2 regions of the Streptomyces sp. NPDC002209 genome follow, and region 1 is predicted to be linked to the other one. Evidence: riboswitches for the same ligand, from Rfam matches in the RefSeq annotation. Region 1 holds a riboswitch; the other holds the start of a gene.
The links. Region 1 has a riboswitch for S-adenosylmethionine ahead of thrC (threonine synthase). Riboswitches for the same ligand answer to the same signal wherever they lie in the genome.
Positions count from the first base shown of each region.

Region 2: another riboswitch for S-adenosylmethionine. It lies ahead of ACFYXK_RS01725 (aminotransferase class V-fold PLP-dependent enzyme); the one in region 1 lies ahead of thrC (threonine synthase).

Region 1 is NZ_JBIARX010000013.1:37,451-45,764, reverse strand. Features, by position in the region: gene ACFYXK_RS24265 (MoaD/ThiS family protein) at 143-421, opposite strand; gene thrC (threonine synthase) at 456-1,730, opposite strand; SAM riboswitch class I at 1,748-1,897, opposite strand; gene ACFYXK_RS24255 (glucosyl-3-phosphoglycerate synthase) at 2,095-3,072, shown strand; gene ACFYXK_RS24250 (trehalose-6-phosphate synthase) at 3,118-4,578, shown strand; gene ACFYXK_RS24245 (hypothetical protein) at 4,612-5,223, opposite strand; gene otsB (trehalose-phosphatase) at 5,317-6,165, opposite strand; gene ACFYXK_RS24235 (DUF3263 domain-containing protein) at 6,234-6,494, opposite strand; gene ACFYXK_RS24230 (extracellular solute-binding protein) at 6,615-7,916, opposite strand; gene ACFYXK_RS24225 (ROK family protein) at 8,128-8,314, shown strand, end outside.
Region 2 is NZ_JBIARX010000001.1:359,239-367,552, reverse strand. Features, by position in the region: gene ACFYXK_RS01735 (cytochrome bc complex cytochrome b subunit) at 1-672, shown strand, start outside; gene trpD (anthranilate phosphoribosyltransferase) at 840-1,904, shown strand; SAM riboswitch class IV at 2,014-2,130, shown strand; gene ACFYXK_RS01725 (aminotransferase class V-fold PLP-dependent enzyme) at 2,350-3,750, shown strand; gene ACFYXK_RS01720 (hypothetical protein) at 3,764-4,246, shown strand; gene ACFYXK_RS01715 (Lrp/AsnC ligand binding domain-containing protein) at 4,267-4,548, opposite strand; gene ACFYXK_RS01710 (rhomboid family intramembrane serine protease) at 4,545-5,267, opposite strand; gene ACFYXK_RS01705 (hypothetical protein) at 5,395-5,634, shown strand; gene ACFYXK_RS01700 (NYN domain-containing protein) at 5,675-7,039, shown strand; gene ACFYXK_RS01695 (NlpC/P60 family protein) at 7,293-8,314, shown strand, end outside.

The DNA of each region.
Region 1 (8,314 bases):
GACTCAATGTCAACCCTCACACGACCCGCTCATATGCGGCGGGCAAGTCCAGCGGAGGGGACTTCCCCAACCCTACCGCGCCCAACCAAGCAGAATTACCCCCTCCGCTTTTACCGGAGGGGGTAATTCAGGGGTTCTTGCGTCAGCAGCCGCCCGCGACGGCGGGAATGATCGAGACGCCCGCGCCGTCCGGCGTCACGGCGTCCAGGCCGCCCTCGAAGCGCACGTCGTCGTCGTTGACGTAGACGTTCACGAAGCGGCGCAGCTTGCCCTGGTCGTCCAGGACGCGCGCGGCGATGCCCGGGTGGTTCTCCTCCAGGGAGGCGATGACCTCGGAGAGCTTCGCGCCCTCGGCGGTGACCTCGGCCTGGCCGCCGGTGTAGGTGCGCAGGATGGTGGGGATGCGGACGTTGACGCTCATGGCGCTACTGCCTTTCCGGGTGTCGGGGGGGAGATCAGACCAGGCCGGCGGCGCGGAACGCGTCCAGGCTGGGGCGGATGGTGGCGGTCTGCCCGCTGTCCGCGGCCACCGCCTCCAGGGTCTTGAGGCCGTCACCGGTGTTCAGGACCACCGTGGTCAGCGCCGGGTCGAGCTGCCCGTTCTCGATGAGCTTCTTCGTCACGCCGACGGTCACGCCGCCCGCGGTCTCGGCGAAGATGCCCTCCGTCTGCGCGAGGATCTTGATGGCCTCGACGACCTGCTCGTCGGTGACGTCCTCGACGTAGCCGCCGGTGCGGCGCGCGATGTCCAGGACGTACGGGCCGTCGGCCGGGTTGCCGATGGCCAGCGACTTGGCGATGGTGTTCGGCTTCTGCGGGCGGACCACGTCGTGTCCGGCCTTGAAGGCCGTGGAGACGGGGGAGCAGCCCTCGGCCTGCGCACCGAAGATCTTGTACGGCTTGTCCTCGACCAGGCCGAGCTTGATCAGCTCCTGCAGACCCTTGTCGATCTTCGTCAGCTGCGAGCCCGACGCGATCGGGATCACGATCTGGTCGGGCAGCTGCCAGCCGAGCTGCTCGCAGATCTCGTACGCGAGCGTCTTGGAACCCTCGCCGTAGTAGGGGCGCAGGTTGACGTTGACGAAGCCCCAGCCCTCGCCCAGCGGGTCGCCGATGAGCTCGGAGCAGAAGCGGTTGACGTCGTCGTAGTTGCCCTCGATGCCGACCAGGTCGCCGCCGTACACACCGGCCATGACGACCTTGCCCTGCTCCAGGTCGTGCGGGATGAACACGCAGGAGCGGAAGCCGGCCCGGGCGGCCGCGGCGCCGACGGCGCCGGCCAGGTTGCCGGTGGAGGAGCAGGACAGGGTGGTGAAGCCGAAGGCGCGGGCGGCCTCGACGGCGATGGCCACGACGCGGTCCTTGAAGGAGTGCGTCGGGTTGCCGGAGTCGTCCTTGACGTACAGCTTGCCGGTGACGCCGAGCTCCTTGGCCAGGTTGGCCGCGTCCACGAGCTTGGTGAAGCCCGGGTTCAGGCTCGGCTTGGAGGCCACGTCCGCGGGGACGGGCAGCAGCGGGGCGTAGCGCCAGATGTTGTTCGGGCCGGCCTCGATCGCGGCGCGCAGGGCTTCGGGGTCCCCGGTGGGAAGGTCGTAGGCGACTTCCAGAGGTCCGAAGCACTCGACGCAGGCGAAGATGGGTCCGAGCTCGAAGCGGGTACCGCACTCCCGACACGAGAGGCCGGTGGCAGGTCCGAGATCGACAGAGGTGGCAACAGTCTGTGCAGCCATGATGGCGAGGCCCTTTCTCCTCATCTTCCCCATGGCGCACTTCGCCATGAGACGGAATTGGCACCTTCCCTAGCCGGGGACCTCGCTGCCGCAAGCAGGCGCGAGAACCGACTGGAGGGTTGCCGGGGCTTCAACGGGCCGTGTCCCTCTGCCCCTCTGGATGAGCGGTATGGCACCGGTTCGCGCGCTCCATGGCGCGTCCGGGCGTTTGTGCGCGGGGACCCCCGGCATGCGGTGGTCCTTCGCGTTGTTCAAGACTGTAACGGAAGGTCCGGGTGGTTGAGACAGCCGTCCGAACCGCGAGATGGATCACTTTTCGGCTGAAACCCGCCGAGGACGAACGAGGAAACAGGGAGTGCCGAACGTGCTGGAAGAGGTGGAGCGCTGGTTTGCGGACCGCTCCTGGTCCGCGGCCGACCGACCGCTCGACCAGCTGCTCTGCGCCAAGCGGGCGGCAGGCACCACGGTCAGCGTCGTCCTGCCCGCGCTCGACGAGGAGGAGACGGTCGGCGCCATCGTCGAGGTGATCCGGCGGGATCTGATCGACGGGCTGCCGGTGCCGCTGGTCGACGAGCTGATCGTGGTCGACTCCGGTTCCACCGACCGGACCGCAGAGGTGGCCGCGAAGGCCGGCGCCCGTGTGGTGCACCGCGACGACATCCTGCCGCGGATCCCGGCCGTGCACGGCAAGGGCGAGGTGCTGTGGCGCTCGCTGCTGGTGACCACCGGCGACATCGTCTGCTTCGTGGACGCCGACCTGCGGGACTTCTCCTCCGTCTTCGTGTCCGGGATCGTCGGCCCGCTGCTGACCGAGCCGGACGTGCAGTTCGTCAAGGCGATGTACGACCGCCCCCTCGGGGGCTCCCCCGGCCAGGGGGGCCGGGTGACCGAGCTGGTCGCCCGTCCGCTGCTCAATCTCCACTGGCCGCGGCTGGCCGGCTTCGTCCAGCCGCTGGGCGGGGAGTACGCCGTGCGCCGCACCCTGCTGGAACGTCTGCCCTTCCCCGTCGGGTACGGCGTCGAGCTGGGCCTGCTGGTGGACGCGCTGCACACCGTCGGGCTGGACGCGCTGGCCCAGGTGGACGTCGGCGTACGGCTCCACCGCCATCAGGACGGACAGGCGCTGGGCCGGATGGCCGCGGCGATCTACCGCACGGCGCAGCTGCGGCTCGCGCACGGGCACTCCCCCGGCCACCGCTGGGGGAGTGCCCGCGTACGTCCGGAGCTGACGCAGTTCGAGCGCGGGCCGAACGGGTTCGTGCCGCGCACGTACGCCGTGGACACCGAGGAGCGGCCGCCGATGGCCGAGGTCAAGGAGTACTCCGGCCGCAGGGTGGCGTGAGGGAACTGACGTTTGAGCGGGCAGCCCCCGGGCTAGGTTCGCCGCATGGCTTCCCAGGTACTCGTTGCAGCGAACCGCGGCCCGCTCTCCTACCTCCTCGCCGACGACGGCACGCTCACCGCCCGGCGCGGCGGGGGCGGCCTCGTCTCCGGCCTCTCCGCCGCCCTCGCCCGGCAGCCGGAGGCACTGTGGATCTGCGCGGCGCTCTCGGAGGCGGACCGGGAGGCGGTCCGCCGCGGCGTCTCCGAACCCGGTGTCCGGATGCTGGACATCGATCCCACGACGTACGACGACGCGTACAACGGCATCGCGAACTCGGTGCTGTGGTTCACGCACCACCACCTGTACGACATCCCGCACGAGCCGGTCTTCGACGCGGTGTTCCGGCGGCGGTGGGATGCGTACGTCGCCTACAACCACGCCTTCGCACTGGCGCTCGCCGAGGAGGCCGGCCAGGGCGCGGCGGTGCTCGTGCAGGACTACCACCTGGCGCTGGTCCCCGGTGAGCTGCGGGAACTGCGGCCGGACCTGAAGATCAGCCACTTCACGCACACCCCGTGGGCCTCGCGCGAGTTCCTGGACATGCTCCCCGGCGACATCCGGGCGCAGCTGATGTGGGGCATGCTCGGGGCGGACGTGGTGGGCTTCCACACCTGGGCCTGGGCGCACAGCTTCATGACCGCGGCGCAGCTGGACGACGAGCGGGGCATCGCGGAGCCGAAGATGGCGGCCGGGGTGGACCCGAGGGACGCGCGGTACATCGAGAAGATGACGAGGGGCCCGGTGCCGCACCGGCGGACGACCGTGGCCGTGTACCCGCTGGGCGTGGACGGCGACGAACTGCGGGCGCTGGCGCACCGGCCGGAGGTGAACGACAAGCTGGCGGCGCTGCGGGCGGAGGTCGGGGACCGCAAGTCGATCGTCCGGGTGGACCGGACGGAGCTGTCGAAGAACATCGTGCGGGGGCTGCTGGCGTACCGGGAGCTGCTGAGCGAGCACCCCGAATGGCGGGGCCGGGTGGTCCACCTGGCCTCGGCGTACCCGTCCCGGCAGGACTTGGCGGTGTACCGGTCGTACACGCAGGCGGTGCGGGAACTGGCCGCGCGGATCAACGAGGAGTTCGGCACGGAGGACTGGCAGCCGGTGCTGGTGTCGGTGAAGGACGACTTCGCGCGCTCCCTGGCGGCGTACCGGCTGGCGGACGTGGCGCTGGTGAACCCGGTGCGGGACGGGATGAACCTGGTGGCGAAGGAGATCCCGGTGGTCTCGGACGCGGGGTGCGTGCTGGTGCTGTCGACCGGGGCGGGGGCGTACGGGGAGCTGCGCGAGGACGCGCTGACGGTGAACCCGTACGACGTGTCGCAGACGGCCGATGCGCTGCACGCTGCGCTGGTGATGCCGGACGAGGAGCGTGCGGAGCGCACCAAGCGGCTGGCCTCGGCGGCCACGGCCCTGCCCCCGACCGCCTGGTTCGCGGCCCAACTGGCCGCCCTGCGCGAGGCGTAGGCCGTTCCCCCGGCGGCCCGGGCCTCGCGAGGCTCAGTCCAGGACGAGTTGCCAGTGGGCGGTCTCGCGGAAGCCGGCGGACGGGGGAGCGACCTCGACGGTGACCGGGGTGCCCTGCCTGCCGGGCACGACCTTCACCACGACGGTCCGCTTGCCGCCCTTGCCGAGGGGCGGCATCAGGGCGGACGCCGCCTCGTCCTCGTTGAGCCAGGTCAGCCGGTGGTCGGTGGCGTAGCCCTCGTGGGACTCGCCCGGCCGCACGACGACGGGGGCGTTGGCGATCGTGCTGACGCCGGTCTTCTCCGACCGGCCACCCGGGTGCAGCACCTCGTCGGTGCCGTTGGCGTAGGTGATGGTGAAGCGGTAGGTGCCCCCGGCTTCGCGGCGGGGCCGGCTGACGGTGACCTCCAGGTCGTCGATGTACCGGGCGGTCGCGCCGGGGCCGAGCGGGTTCGACACGCTGCCGGAGGTGCCGCCGTTGTCGAGGTGCCCGCCGCCTTGCAGACCCTTGGCGATCTCGGCCAGCGCCACGGCTCCCACCAGGGCCAGGACCGCGAGGACGAGCAGCGCCGTGGCGCAGCCGCCCGGGCGCCGGGGGCTTGCCGCCTTCGCGCTGTCAGGTGTCGGGTCCGTGTCCGTGTCCATGGACCCGACGATAGGAACCGCCGGGCGGCGGGACATGAGTGCACGTACTCAAAGACCGGCTGGGTAGTGCAGGTGGGCCGGCGCGGGGCTGCGTCAGCTGCGGACGGCTTCGGCCAGGGCGGCCAGGAAGGCCACGACCTCGCTGGGGCCGTTCAGGACGAGATCGGCCCGGGAGGCGAGCTCGGGGACCTCGGCCGAGCCACTGGCCACCAGCAGCCCCGGCAGGCCGTCGGTCCGCCGTTTCTCCACGGCCGCATACGCGGCGAGGTCGCCCAGGTCGTCCCCCGCGTACAGCACGGCCTCGGCGCCCGTCTCCGCCAGGTACTCGGTCAGGGCCACGCCCTTGTCCATCCCCGGCGGCCGCAGCTCCAGCACCGCCCGCCCCGGCTCCACCATCAGCCCGTGCCGCGCCGCCAGCTCGGCCAGCGGCTCGCGCAGCGCGGCGAAGGCCGCTTCGGGGTCCTCGGCGCGCCGGGTGTGGACGGCCAGCGCCCGGCCCTTCTCCTCGATCCACGTGCCGCGCCAGGCGCCGATGGAGTCGAGGAACCCCGGCAGCTCCGCCCGTACGGCGGCGACTCCCGGGTGCTCGGCCGGGGCGTGCACGATGCCGCTCACCGCGTCCCAGCGCTCGGCCCCGTAGTGGCCGAGGACCACCAGGTGTTCGAGGCCGGCAGCCCCGGCGAAGCCCCCGTAGCGCACCGCGACCCCGGCCGGCCGGCCGGTGATCACGGCCACCGAGGCGACCTCCGGTGCCAGGGCGGCCAGCGCCCCGACGGCTCCCGGGTGGGCCCGCGCCTGGTCCGGGTCCGGGACGATCTCGGCGAGGGTGCCGTCGAAGTCGAGCGCGACCACGGATCGGCGGGGTGCGCGGAGGAGGGCTTCGAGGCCCTCGCGTCCGGCGGCGGTGACGGGCATCGGCAGGCTGTGCGGATGGCTCCCCATACGGACGACCCTAACGGCCCCGCCGGGCCACGGCTACGGCGCGCGGCGGGCCCGTGGGCGCCGATGCGTCAGCGCCGGGCCCGCTGGGCTTCGCGGATGCGGCGGAGCCGGTTGACGGTTCCGGGTGAGTGGGCCAGCGCCCTCGGGTCGTCCATCAGCACGTTGAGCAGCTGGTAGTAGCGGACCGGGGTCATCCCCAGCCCTTCCCGTATGGCCCGCTCCTTGGCCCCGGGCCCGGGCCAGGTGCGTCCCTCGTACGCGAGCACCGCGGCCTCGGCGGCCGTCAGCCCCTCGGCCGGCCTCCCGTCCGGGCTCCCGTCGTCCGTCATACCGCCAGATTAACGCCGCCCTCCGACAGCCACCGGGCGCCCACCGCCGGGCGGCGGGCGCCCGCATCCGGGCCGTTCCGTACGGGCCCGTTCAGTACGGGCCCGTACGTACGCGCCCGTTCAGTGGGCGTCCTCCTTGCGCGCCGCCTGCGCGATGTCCTCGAGGACCTTCGCCGGCTGACCGCCCGGCTGCACGCTCTTGCCGATGTTCTGCTTGACGTCCTCGCTCACCCCGGCCCAGGACTTCTTGCCGACCGGGTAGAGCCGGGCGTTCGGCAGCGCCTGCAGGAACGTCTTCAGCTGCGGGGCCGCGCCCCCCGCACCGGAGTCCACGGCCCGGTAGCCGCTCGTCGTGACCGGCAGCAGGTCGTACTTGTTGGTGAAGGCCGTCACGTTCTTCGCCTCGTACAGGTAGTCCAGGAACTTCCCGGACTCCTTGCGGTGGCCGTTCTTGAAGGCCATCACCCAGTCCGCGACGCCCATCGTGGGGTGTTCGGTCCCGTCGGCGGTCGGCATGGCCACCATGCCGAACTTCACGCCCTTCTCACCCGCCTGCTTGATCAGGGTGGGGTGGCCGTTGAGCATGCCGACCTCGCCCCGCGCGAAGGCGTCGAACGCGGCCCGGCGGTCCGTCTTCGCCGGTTCCGTCGCCCCGGTCAGCCCCTGGCCGACCATCTTGTCGCGCAGGAACTCGAAGGTCTTGACGTTCTCCGGGGAGTCGATCGCGTACGCCTCCTCGTTGTCGGTGTAGCCGCCACCGCCGGAGAGCATCCACATCATCGATTCGGCCTGCGCCTCCTCGCGGCCCAGTGGCAGCGCGAACGGCGTCGCCACGCCCGCGGCCTTGAGCTTCTTCGCGGCGGCCTCCAGGTCGGCCCAGCTCTTCGGCTGCCAGCCGCCCTTGGCGTCCTTCGCGATGACCCCGGCGTCCGTCAGCAGCTTCTCGTTGTAGAAGAGCAGCCGGGTGCTGGCCACGAACGGCATGCCGTACTGGACGCGCCTGACCTTGCCCGCGTCCGCGAGCGGCGCCAGGAAGTCGGCCTCGGTGGTGACGGAGAGCAGCTCGTCCGCCGTGTACAGCTTGCCGGCGGCCGCGTAGTCGGCGTAGGCGCCGATCTGGGCGATGTCGGGGGCCTTGCCCGCCTTGACCATCGCCGCGACCTTGGCGTCGACCTCCGACCAGGAGTAGACGCTGACCTCGACCTTGACGCCGGGGTGGTCCTGCTCGAAGCCGGCGGCGAGGTCCTTCCAGTACCCCGACGAGGAGTTTTTCGGATTGTCCCCGTAGTCGGCCGCCACGACCCGCAGGGTCACCTCGTTGTCCCCGGTGAGACTCCCCACGGCTCCACACCCGCTCAGCGCCACGGCGGTCAGGCCCAGCGCGGCTCCGGTCGCGGCCAGGCTCAGGTAACGGCCCTTCACAGTTCTCGATCCACCCCTTGTTGTACGTACGATCCACGTAAGGTCTACACCACTTTGGCGGCTCGTCCACATCGGGAAACGCACCGTGTCCGGTTCGTGGCCCGGCCGAGGTCGCGAATTTGTATGGCAGCTCAACAATCCCTTCCAATGGACTAGACCTTTCCCCGCCGAGCACGCGAGACTGTCACCTGTGAAACCCGTGAAACACGCCGTGAAGCACGTCATCGCCCTCGATGTGGGCGGCACCGGGATGAAGGCCGCCCTCATCGCCGAGGACGGCACCCTGCTCCACGAAGCGCGCCGCGCCACCGGCCGCGACCGGGGCCCCGACGCCGTCGTCGAGACGATCCTGGAGTTCGCCGCCGAGCTGTCCGGGCTCGGCCGCGAGCGCTTCGGCG
Region 2 (8,314 bases), on a different contig from region 1:
ATGCCGGGCTGGGAGATCAACCTGTGGGGCCACACGCTCGTCCTGGGCGTGTTCATCCCGCTGGTGATCTTCCCGGTGGTGCTGGGCGCGATCGCCGTCTGGCCGTTCATCGAGTCCTGGGTCACCGGGGACAAGCGCGAGCACCACATCCTGGACCGCCCGCGCAACGTCCCGACCCGTACGGCCTTCGGCGTCGCCTGGATCGCGGAGTACATCGTGCTGCTGATCGGCGGTGGAAACGACATGTTCGCGCAGTACTTCCACCTCTCGATCAACAACATCACGTGGTTCGTCCGGATCGGCTTCTTCGTCGTCCCGGTCCTCGCGTTCATCGTCACCAAGCGCATCTGCCTCGGCCTGCAGCGCCGGGACCACGACAAGGTGCTGCACGGTCGCGAGACCGGCATCATCAAGCGCCTGCCGCACGGTGAGTTCGTCGAGGTCCACGAGCCGCTCTCGCAGGGCAAGCTGCACACGCTCACCGCGCACGAGCAGTACAAGCCGATCGAGATCGGCCCGACGGTCGACGAGAACGGTGTCGAGCGCAAGGTCGGCCGCATGGAGAAGCTCCGCGCGAAGCTGAGCAAGGGCTTCTACGCCGAGAACAACCAGATTCCGAAGCCCACGGTGGAGGAGTACAAGGAGATCCAGAGCGGCCACGGCCACCACTGATCCCGCTTGAGGGACTGATTTCGGTCAGTCCTGGTGTCGCCACGGCGAGAGCCCCGTCCAGTGTCCGGACGGGGCTCTTTGCCGTCCCCGGGGCTGGATAGGCTGGAGCCCTGCCCATTCGACCTGGACCCCGACACCGGGTGGCCGACCAACAGCAGGAGCGGACCATGAACGTTGTGACCCCGGCAGGCGGCGACAGCGTGGCGGCTCGTGGCTGGCCGGGCGTCCTCGACGCCCTGCTGACCGGCCAGGACCTGCGCGCCGAGGAAACCGCCTGGGCCATGGACCGGATCATGCGCGGGGAGGCCACCGACGCCCAGATCGCCGGCTTCGTGGTGGCGCTGCGGGCCAAGGGGGAGACCGTCGCGGAGATCAACGGCCTCGTACGGTCCATGTACGGGCACGCCAACCTGATCGAGGTGCCGGGCCGGACGGTGGACATCGTCGGCACCGGCGGCGACGGGGCCAAGACGGTGAACATCTCGACGATGTCCTCGATCGTGGTGGCCGGTACGGGCGCCAAGGTGGTCAAGCACGGCAACCGGGCCGCGTCGAGCGCGAGCGGTTCCTCGGACGTGCTGGAGAAGCTGGGGGTCAACCTGGACCTCAGTCCGGCGCGGGTCGTCGAGGTCGCGGAGGAGGCCGGGATCACCTTCTGCTTCGCGGTCAAGTTCCACCCCGCGCTGCGGCACGTGGCCGCGGCCCGCAGGGAGCTGGGCATCCGGACCACCTTCAACTTCCTGGGCCCGCTGACCAATCCGGCGCGGGTACGGGCGCAGGCCACGGGCGTCGCGGATGCGCGGGTGGCGCCCATCGTGGCGGGCGTGCTGGCGGAGCGCGGCTCCTCGGCGCTGGTGTTCCGCGGCGACGACGGCCTGGACGAGCTGACGACCACCGCCACCTCCCGGGTGTGGTGGGTCCGCGACGGCCGGGTGGACGAGCAGTCCTTCGACCCGCGCGACGTGGGCATCGGGCTGGTCGACGTCTCCGCGCTGTCGGGCGGGGACCCCTCGTACAACGCGGACGTCGCCCGCCGCCTGCTGGCCGGCGAGACCGGCCCGGTCCGCGACGCGGTGCTGCTGAACTCGGCGGCGGCCCTGGTGGCCCTGGACCCCGGCACGGGCTCCCTGGAGGAGCAGATCCGCGCCGGCATCGCCCGGGCGGCACAAGCCGTCGACTCGGGCGCCGCCCGCGCGGCCCTGGACCGCTGGGTGGCGGCCAGCAACGCGTAGCGGCCGGCAACGCGCAGCGGTGAACAGAACGGCGTGAAAGAGATGGCCCCGGTCCAGCATGCGGACCGGGGTCTTGCGCGTGAGGGATCTTGTGGCAGGATGCTGACCAGGTCACGAGTGACAGCGTTTAGGCCCCGGCTTGCTGTCCGGCAACCCTCCTTCCGTGGCGGGGTGCCCCGGGTGATGACCAGGTCGTAGGCAGAAAGGCCTACGGCAAGCGCGGATCCCTCGACACCAGGGGTCCTGGTCTCTCGAGGAGCTCTTTCCGTGAGCAAGCGAATGCGATAGGGCGGCTCCGCCCCTTCTTCACCCTCCGCACGGCCCCCAGCCGTCCGTGCGTCGAGGCAACTCCCGTACCCCTGTGCCGCATGCGCGTCCGCGCATCCGCGTACCCGCGTACGGGCCGTCCGAAGCCATTCAGCCTGTCCTGCCGGGAGATACCGCCATGTCCACGTACCCGAACGCCGTCGCCACCGCCGCCGTGCCCGCCCCCGCAGCCCCCCTCGACCCCGCCTGTGCCGAGCCGCTGCCGGTCCTCGGCCGGGACGTCACCGTCCCGCTCGTCACCGGCGGCGAGGTCACCTATGCCGCCCTCGACTACGCGGCCAGCGCACCCGCCCTGCAGCGGGTCTGGGACGACGTCGCCGCGTACGCCCCCTACTACGGCAGCGTGCACCGCGGCGCCGGCTACCTCTCCCAGCTCTCCACCGACCTCTTCGAGCAGAGCCGCGCCACGGTCGCCGGGTTCCTCGACTGCCGCCCCGGCGACCAGGTCGTCTTCACCCGGTCCACCACCGACTCCCTGAACCTGCTCGCCGCCGTACTCCCCGCCGACTGCCAGGTGTTCGTCTTCGAGACCGAGCACCACGCCTCGCTGCTGCCCTGGACGGACGCGCAGGTCACGTACCTCAACGCCCCGCGCACCCCGGACGAGGCCGTCGCCACCCTGGAGCGGGCCCTCGCCGACCGGGAGCTCGGGGAAGGCCCGGCCCTGGTCTGCGTCACCGGGGCGTCCAACGTCACCGGTGAGCTGTGGCCGGTGAAGGAGCTCGCCGCGGCCGCGCACGCCCACGGCGCGCGGATCGTCCTGGACGCCGCCCAGTTGGCCCCGCACCACCCCGTCTCCGTGCAGGAGCTGGACGTGGACTGGGTGGCCTTCTCCGGGCACAAGCTGTACGCGCCGTTCGGCTCGGGCGTGCTGGCCGGCCGCGCGGACTGGCTGCAGCAGGCGGAGCCGTACCTGGCCGGCGGCGGCGCCTCCCGGAAGGTCGCCCGCCGCGCGGACGGCGGCGTCGACGTCGAGTGGCACACCACGGCCGCCCGCCACGAGGCCGGCTCCCCGAACGTCATCGGCGTGTACGCGATCGCCTCCGCCTGCAAGGCCCTGACCGAGGAGGGCTTCGACGGCCTCGTCGCCCGGGAGCGCCATCTGATCGCCAAGGTCCGGGGCGGCCTGGCGGAGGTCCCGGCCGTCCGGATCCTCTCCCTCTTCGGGGACGACGCCCCGCGGGTCGGCGTCATCTCCTTCGTCGTGGACGGCTGGAACAGTTCGCACTTCGCGGCCGCGCTGTCGGCGGAGTACGGGATCGGCGTCCGAGACGGCCTGTTCTGCGCGCACCCGCTGGTCCGCACGCTGCTGGGCAGCGAGCCGCAGACCCAGGGCGAGTGCGGAGCCCCCGAGGCGGCCCCGGGCGAGCGCTCGCTGAACGCGATCCGCGTCAGCTTCGGTGCGGGTACCCCCGACGAGCACGTGGACCGCTTCGTGCGGGCCGTCCGGGAACTGGTGGCGAACGGCGCCAAGTGGCAGTACCGCACGGAGGAAGGCCGCTGCGTCCCGGCCGTGTGAGACGGTACGGATCATGACCTACTGGGACCCGGTACCGACCGCCCGCGCGATGGCGGGCGAGCCGCATCCGCCGTGGCGGGGCGACCGGGTGGGCCGCGACTGGTCCGGGCCGGCGCCCGACGGGTGGGAGCAGCGGGACTGGCGCAGCGTGCCCGGACCCTTCTGCGCGGCCGACTCCGACACCTGCCTCACCGGGCGGCAGTGCGCGCCCGACCACGTCATGTACGAGGACGAGTACGGCAGTGAGTTCGTGTACCGCCGGCCCCGGACGCCCGCGGAGGTCCACGCCCTGGTCTGCGCCGCCGAATGCGAACCCTTCAGCGCGTACGGCGGCGACGGCGACGCCCGCTGGACCCCGGAGCTGGTCCGGGACTGGTGGCGGGACCGGGCCCGGGTACGGGAGTGGGCCGTGGGGGCGGGACCGGGTCCCCGGGCGACCGCCCGGAGCGACTGGATGAACGACGCCGCGGCCGGGGAGAGCCTGCCCGGGCTCTGAGGGGTGGGAGCGCGCAGGTGCTACGCGTCGAGGCCGATGGCGAACGCCGCTTCCAGGTCGTGCTGGGAGTACGTGCGGAACGCCACGTGGGTGTCCGTCGCCTCCACGCCAGGGATCTTGCTGATGCGGCCCGGGATGATGTCCGCCAGGTTCTCGTGGCGGGCCACGCGGACCAGCGCGATCAGGTCGTACGTTCCCGTGACGGAGTAGACCTCGCTGACGTTGTCCAGCGCGGCGATCGACTCGGCGATCTCGGGGATGCGGTCCACGCTGGTCTTGATGAGCACGATCGCGGTGATCACGGCTGGCTGTCTCCCTCGGTGGCCGTCGCTGGTCTCCTCACTCTAGTCGTACGCCGATACCGCACCCACGCGTAGACGAAGCCGAGCGAGAAGCCCACCACATGGGCCAGGTACGCCACCCCCGGGCCGCTGCCCGCGCGGTGCGCCGCCAGCCACTGGAGGCCGAACCAGAACAGCAGGACGATCCAGGCCGGGAAGCGCAGGGGGAGGAACAGGAGGAAGGGGAACAGGCTGGTGACCCGCGCGCGGGGGAACAGGCACAGGAAGGCCCCGAGCACCGCCGAGATCGCACCCGACGCACCGACCAGGGTCTGGGCCGAGGAGGCGTTGGCCGCCGCGTACGCCGCCAGGGCCAGGTAACCCGTACAGACGTAGAACGACAGGAATTCGGGTCGGCCCATCCGCTCCTGCGTCATCACGCCGAAGACGTAGAGGAAGAGCATGTTGCCGAGCAGGTGCAGCCAGCTGCCGTGCACGAACAACGCGGTGAGCGGGGTCAGCAGCGCCCGCGCCGACCCGGTGAAGAGCTCGTCCGGGACCACCCCCCAGCGCCGGAAGTACGCGGTCCCCGTCTCCAGTAACCGCTCGCCCGTGCCGTACGAGGGGTTCAGCCCCGAGGCCGGACCGAGCAGGAACACCACGCAGCAGCCTGCGATCAGCGCGTGGACGACCACCGGGCCCCGCACGGCCTCCCGAAGGGCCTGCCACCTTACGATCATGCGATCGAGCATGACCCAAGCGGACCCACCCGGAGCACCGGCAGGCCGTAGGGTTACGTGCTGCGGTCCGCCGATTGACGCAGACGGCGGCTTTAATTGAAACAGCTACGAAGGAGAGAGCGGCCTGATGACGGTTCCCCTGCCGACCGACACCACCCGGTGGCGCTGCACGCTGTGCGGCAACCTCACGCGTTTCGACGTCACCCGTTCGTCGAAGGTCGTGGAGTACGTCCACCTGGATCTCGCCGGGGAGCCCAAGGTCGAGGAGCGCGAGGTGGTCAATGAGACCATCGAGTCGGTCCGCTGCCGGTGGTGCAACGCGGTGGACCAGATCGAGCTCGTGGACAGGCCGGGCACGGACTCCTGAGGGAGCCGGGCCCACAGGTAGATCACGGTAGGGGTGACGGATTGTGGAGCCAGCAAGCGGCGCTGAGCCGGCCGATGCGGCCGGCGACGCCGCGGAGGTGCTCGACCGCCCGCTGCCGGAAGGCGTGCGGCGCCGGGTCGTCGCGCTCGTCTCGGACGCCTTCGGCGGACTGACGGTCGCGGACCTCCCGGCGCAGCTGCGCCAGTACGCCCGGTTCACCCCGACCCGGCGCGCCAAGTTCGCGGGCAACGCCATGGCCGCGGCCGTGGAGGCGGACGCCGTCTTCCGGGGCCGCGTCGCCGAGAAGCTGCGCGAGGCGCAGGCCGAACTGGCCGGTGCGCTGGAGTCCGGTGCGCCCCCCGCCGCCGCGGACCCGCTGGACGTGGCGGCCGCCGCGTACGTGCTGCGGCCGGTCGGCTGGGTCAAGCTGGTGGCCGCCGCGGGCGAGGAGGCGCAGCGCGCCGACGCCGAGCGGGTGGGGGAGGAGACCCGGCGTGAACTGGACCGGCTCCGCGAGGAACTGGCCCACGCACGGGACCTGCAGCGCCTCGGCGGCGAGCAGGTGCGGGCCGAGCTCGACGCGGCGCGCAAGGAAGCGGAATCGCTTCACCGCAAGCTGCGCAGCGCCCAGAGCGATGTGAAGCGCGGCGAGGCGGCCCTGCGCAAGGTCACCGCCGAGATCGACGGCATCCGGGGCGAGGCGGCCGCACACGTGGCCGCCGCCGAGAGCGAGACCCGGCGGCTCAAGTCCCGCCTCGCAGAGGTCGAGGCGGCGCTGGAGACCTCCCGCCGGGCCACCCGCGAGGGCCGCAGCGTCGAGGACATGCGGTTGCGGCTGCTGCTGGACACCGTGCTGGACGCGGCCCAGGGGCTGCGCCGCGAGCTGGCGCTGCCTCCGGTGTCGACGAGGCCGGCCGACACCGTGGACGCGGTGGAGCCGGGCCGGATGACCCCGAAGGACATCGCGGCGAGGGCCCTGTCGGAGACCGACCCGGCGCTGCTGGACCAGTTGCTGGCGCTGCCCCAGGCCCATCTGGTGGTCGACGGCTACAACGTGACCAAGACCGGCTATCCGACGATGCCGCTGGAGAAGCAGCGGCTGCGGCTGCTGGGCGGGCTGTCGATGCTGGCCGCGCAGACCGGCGCGGAGATGACCTGTGTCTTCGACGGCGCGGAACTGGCCGCCCCGGTGCTGCTCGCACCGCCGCGCGGGGTGCGCGTGCTGTTCTCCAAGCCCGGCGTGACGGCGGACGAGCTGATCCGCCAGCTGGTGCGCGCGGAGCCCCCCGGCCGGCCCGTGGTCGTGGTCTCCACGGACCGCGAGGTGGCCGACGGCGTGGCGAAGGCCGGCGCCCGGCCGGTGACGTCCGCTTTGTTGCTGAAGCGGCTTTCGCGCGTTTCGTAACTCGTCGACGGAATGCCCGATTTGGCATGGCCAACAGGGAACGTACCGTCAAGTGCCCTGCACAGAGCGTGGGCTGTAGGTAAAGAACCTGGTCGGCAAGCGATTTTTTTCTCGACAGGATTTGAACTGATCACAGCCGGGTCACTAGGGTCTGCTCAAACCTTCGTGCGGTAGGTCACTCATTCGGAGTGACGGCGAAGGTGTCGCCGAGTTGCGTTCCTTCGGCGGCTCTAGGAAGAAGGAGCTCGCCTTCGTGGCGTCCCACCGTCGACCCAAGCAGCCGACCCGCACTCGTGTGACCGTGCTCACCGCCACGGCCGCCGCGGCCGTCGCCCTCTCCGCACACGGCGCCTCCGCCGCTCCGGCCCAGCCGAGCAAGGACGAGGTCAAGGCCAAGGTCGACGCCCTCTACGAAGAGGCGGAGCAGGCCACCGAGAAGTTCAACGGGGCCAAGGAGCACCAGGAGAAGCTCGAGAAGGAGATAGGGCAGCTCCAGGACCAGGTCGCCCGCGGCCAGGACGAGCTCAACCAGCTGCGCACCACGCTGGGTTCGATGGCCAGCGCCCAGTACCGCACCGGCGGCATGGACCAGTCCGTGGCCCTCTTCCTCTCCGGTGACCCCGAGACCTACCTCGACAAGGCCTCCACCCTCGAGCAGTTGAGCGGCAAGCAGGTCGAAGCGGTCCAGAAGATCCAGGCCAAGCAGCGCTCGCTCGCGCAGCAGCGCCAGGAGGCCTCCGGCAAGCTCGCGGACCTCGACGCCACCCGCAAGGAGCTCGGCGAGAAGAAGAAGGCCTCGCAGGACAAGCTCGCCGAGGCCCAGGCCCTCCTCAACACCCTGACGGCGCAGGAGCGCGCCTCCCTCAAGGACGAGGACACCCGCGCCAGCCGCGGCGCCAGCGACCGCGCCGACCTCGGCAACGTCAAGGCCTCGGGCCGCGCCGGCGCCGCCCTGGCGGCCGCCAAGACCAAGCTGGGCAGCGCGTACGTCTCCGGCGCCACCGGCCCGAGCGCGTACGACTGCTCGGGGCTGACCCAGTGGGCCTACAAGCAGGCCGGCGTCAGCATCACGCGCACCACCTACACCCAGGCCAACGACGGCACGCGCATCGGCCAGAGCCAGCTGCAGCCCGGCGACCTGGTGTTCTTCTACTCGGACCTGCACCACGTCGCCCTGTACGCGGGCAACGGGATGGTCCTGCACGCCTCGAACCCGCGCGGCGGCGTCAAGTACGAGGCCATCGGCAACATGCCGTTCCAGTTCGGTGTCCGCGT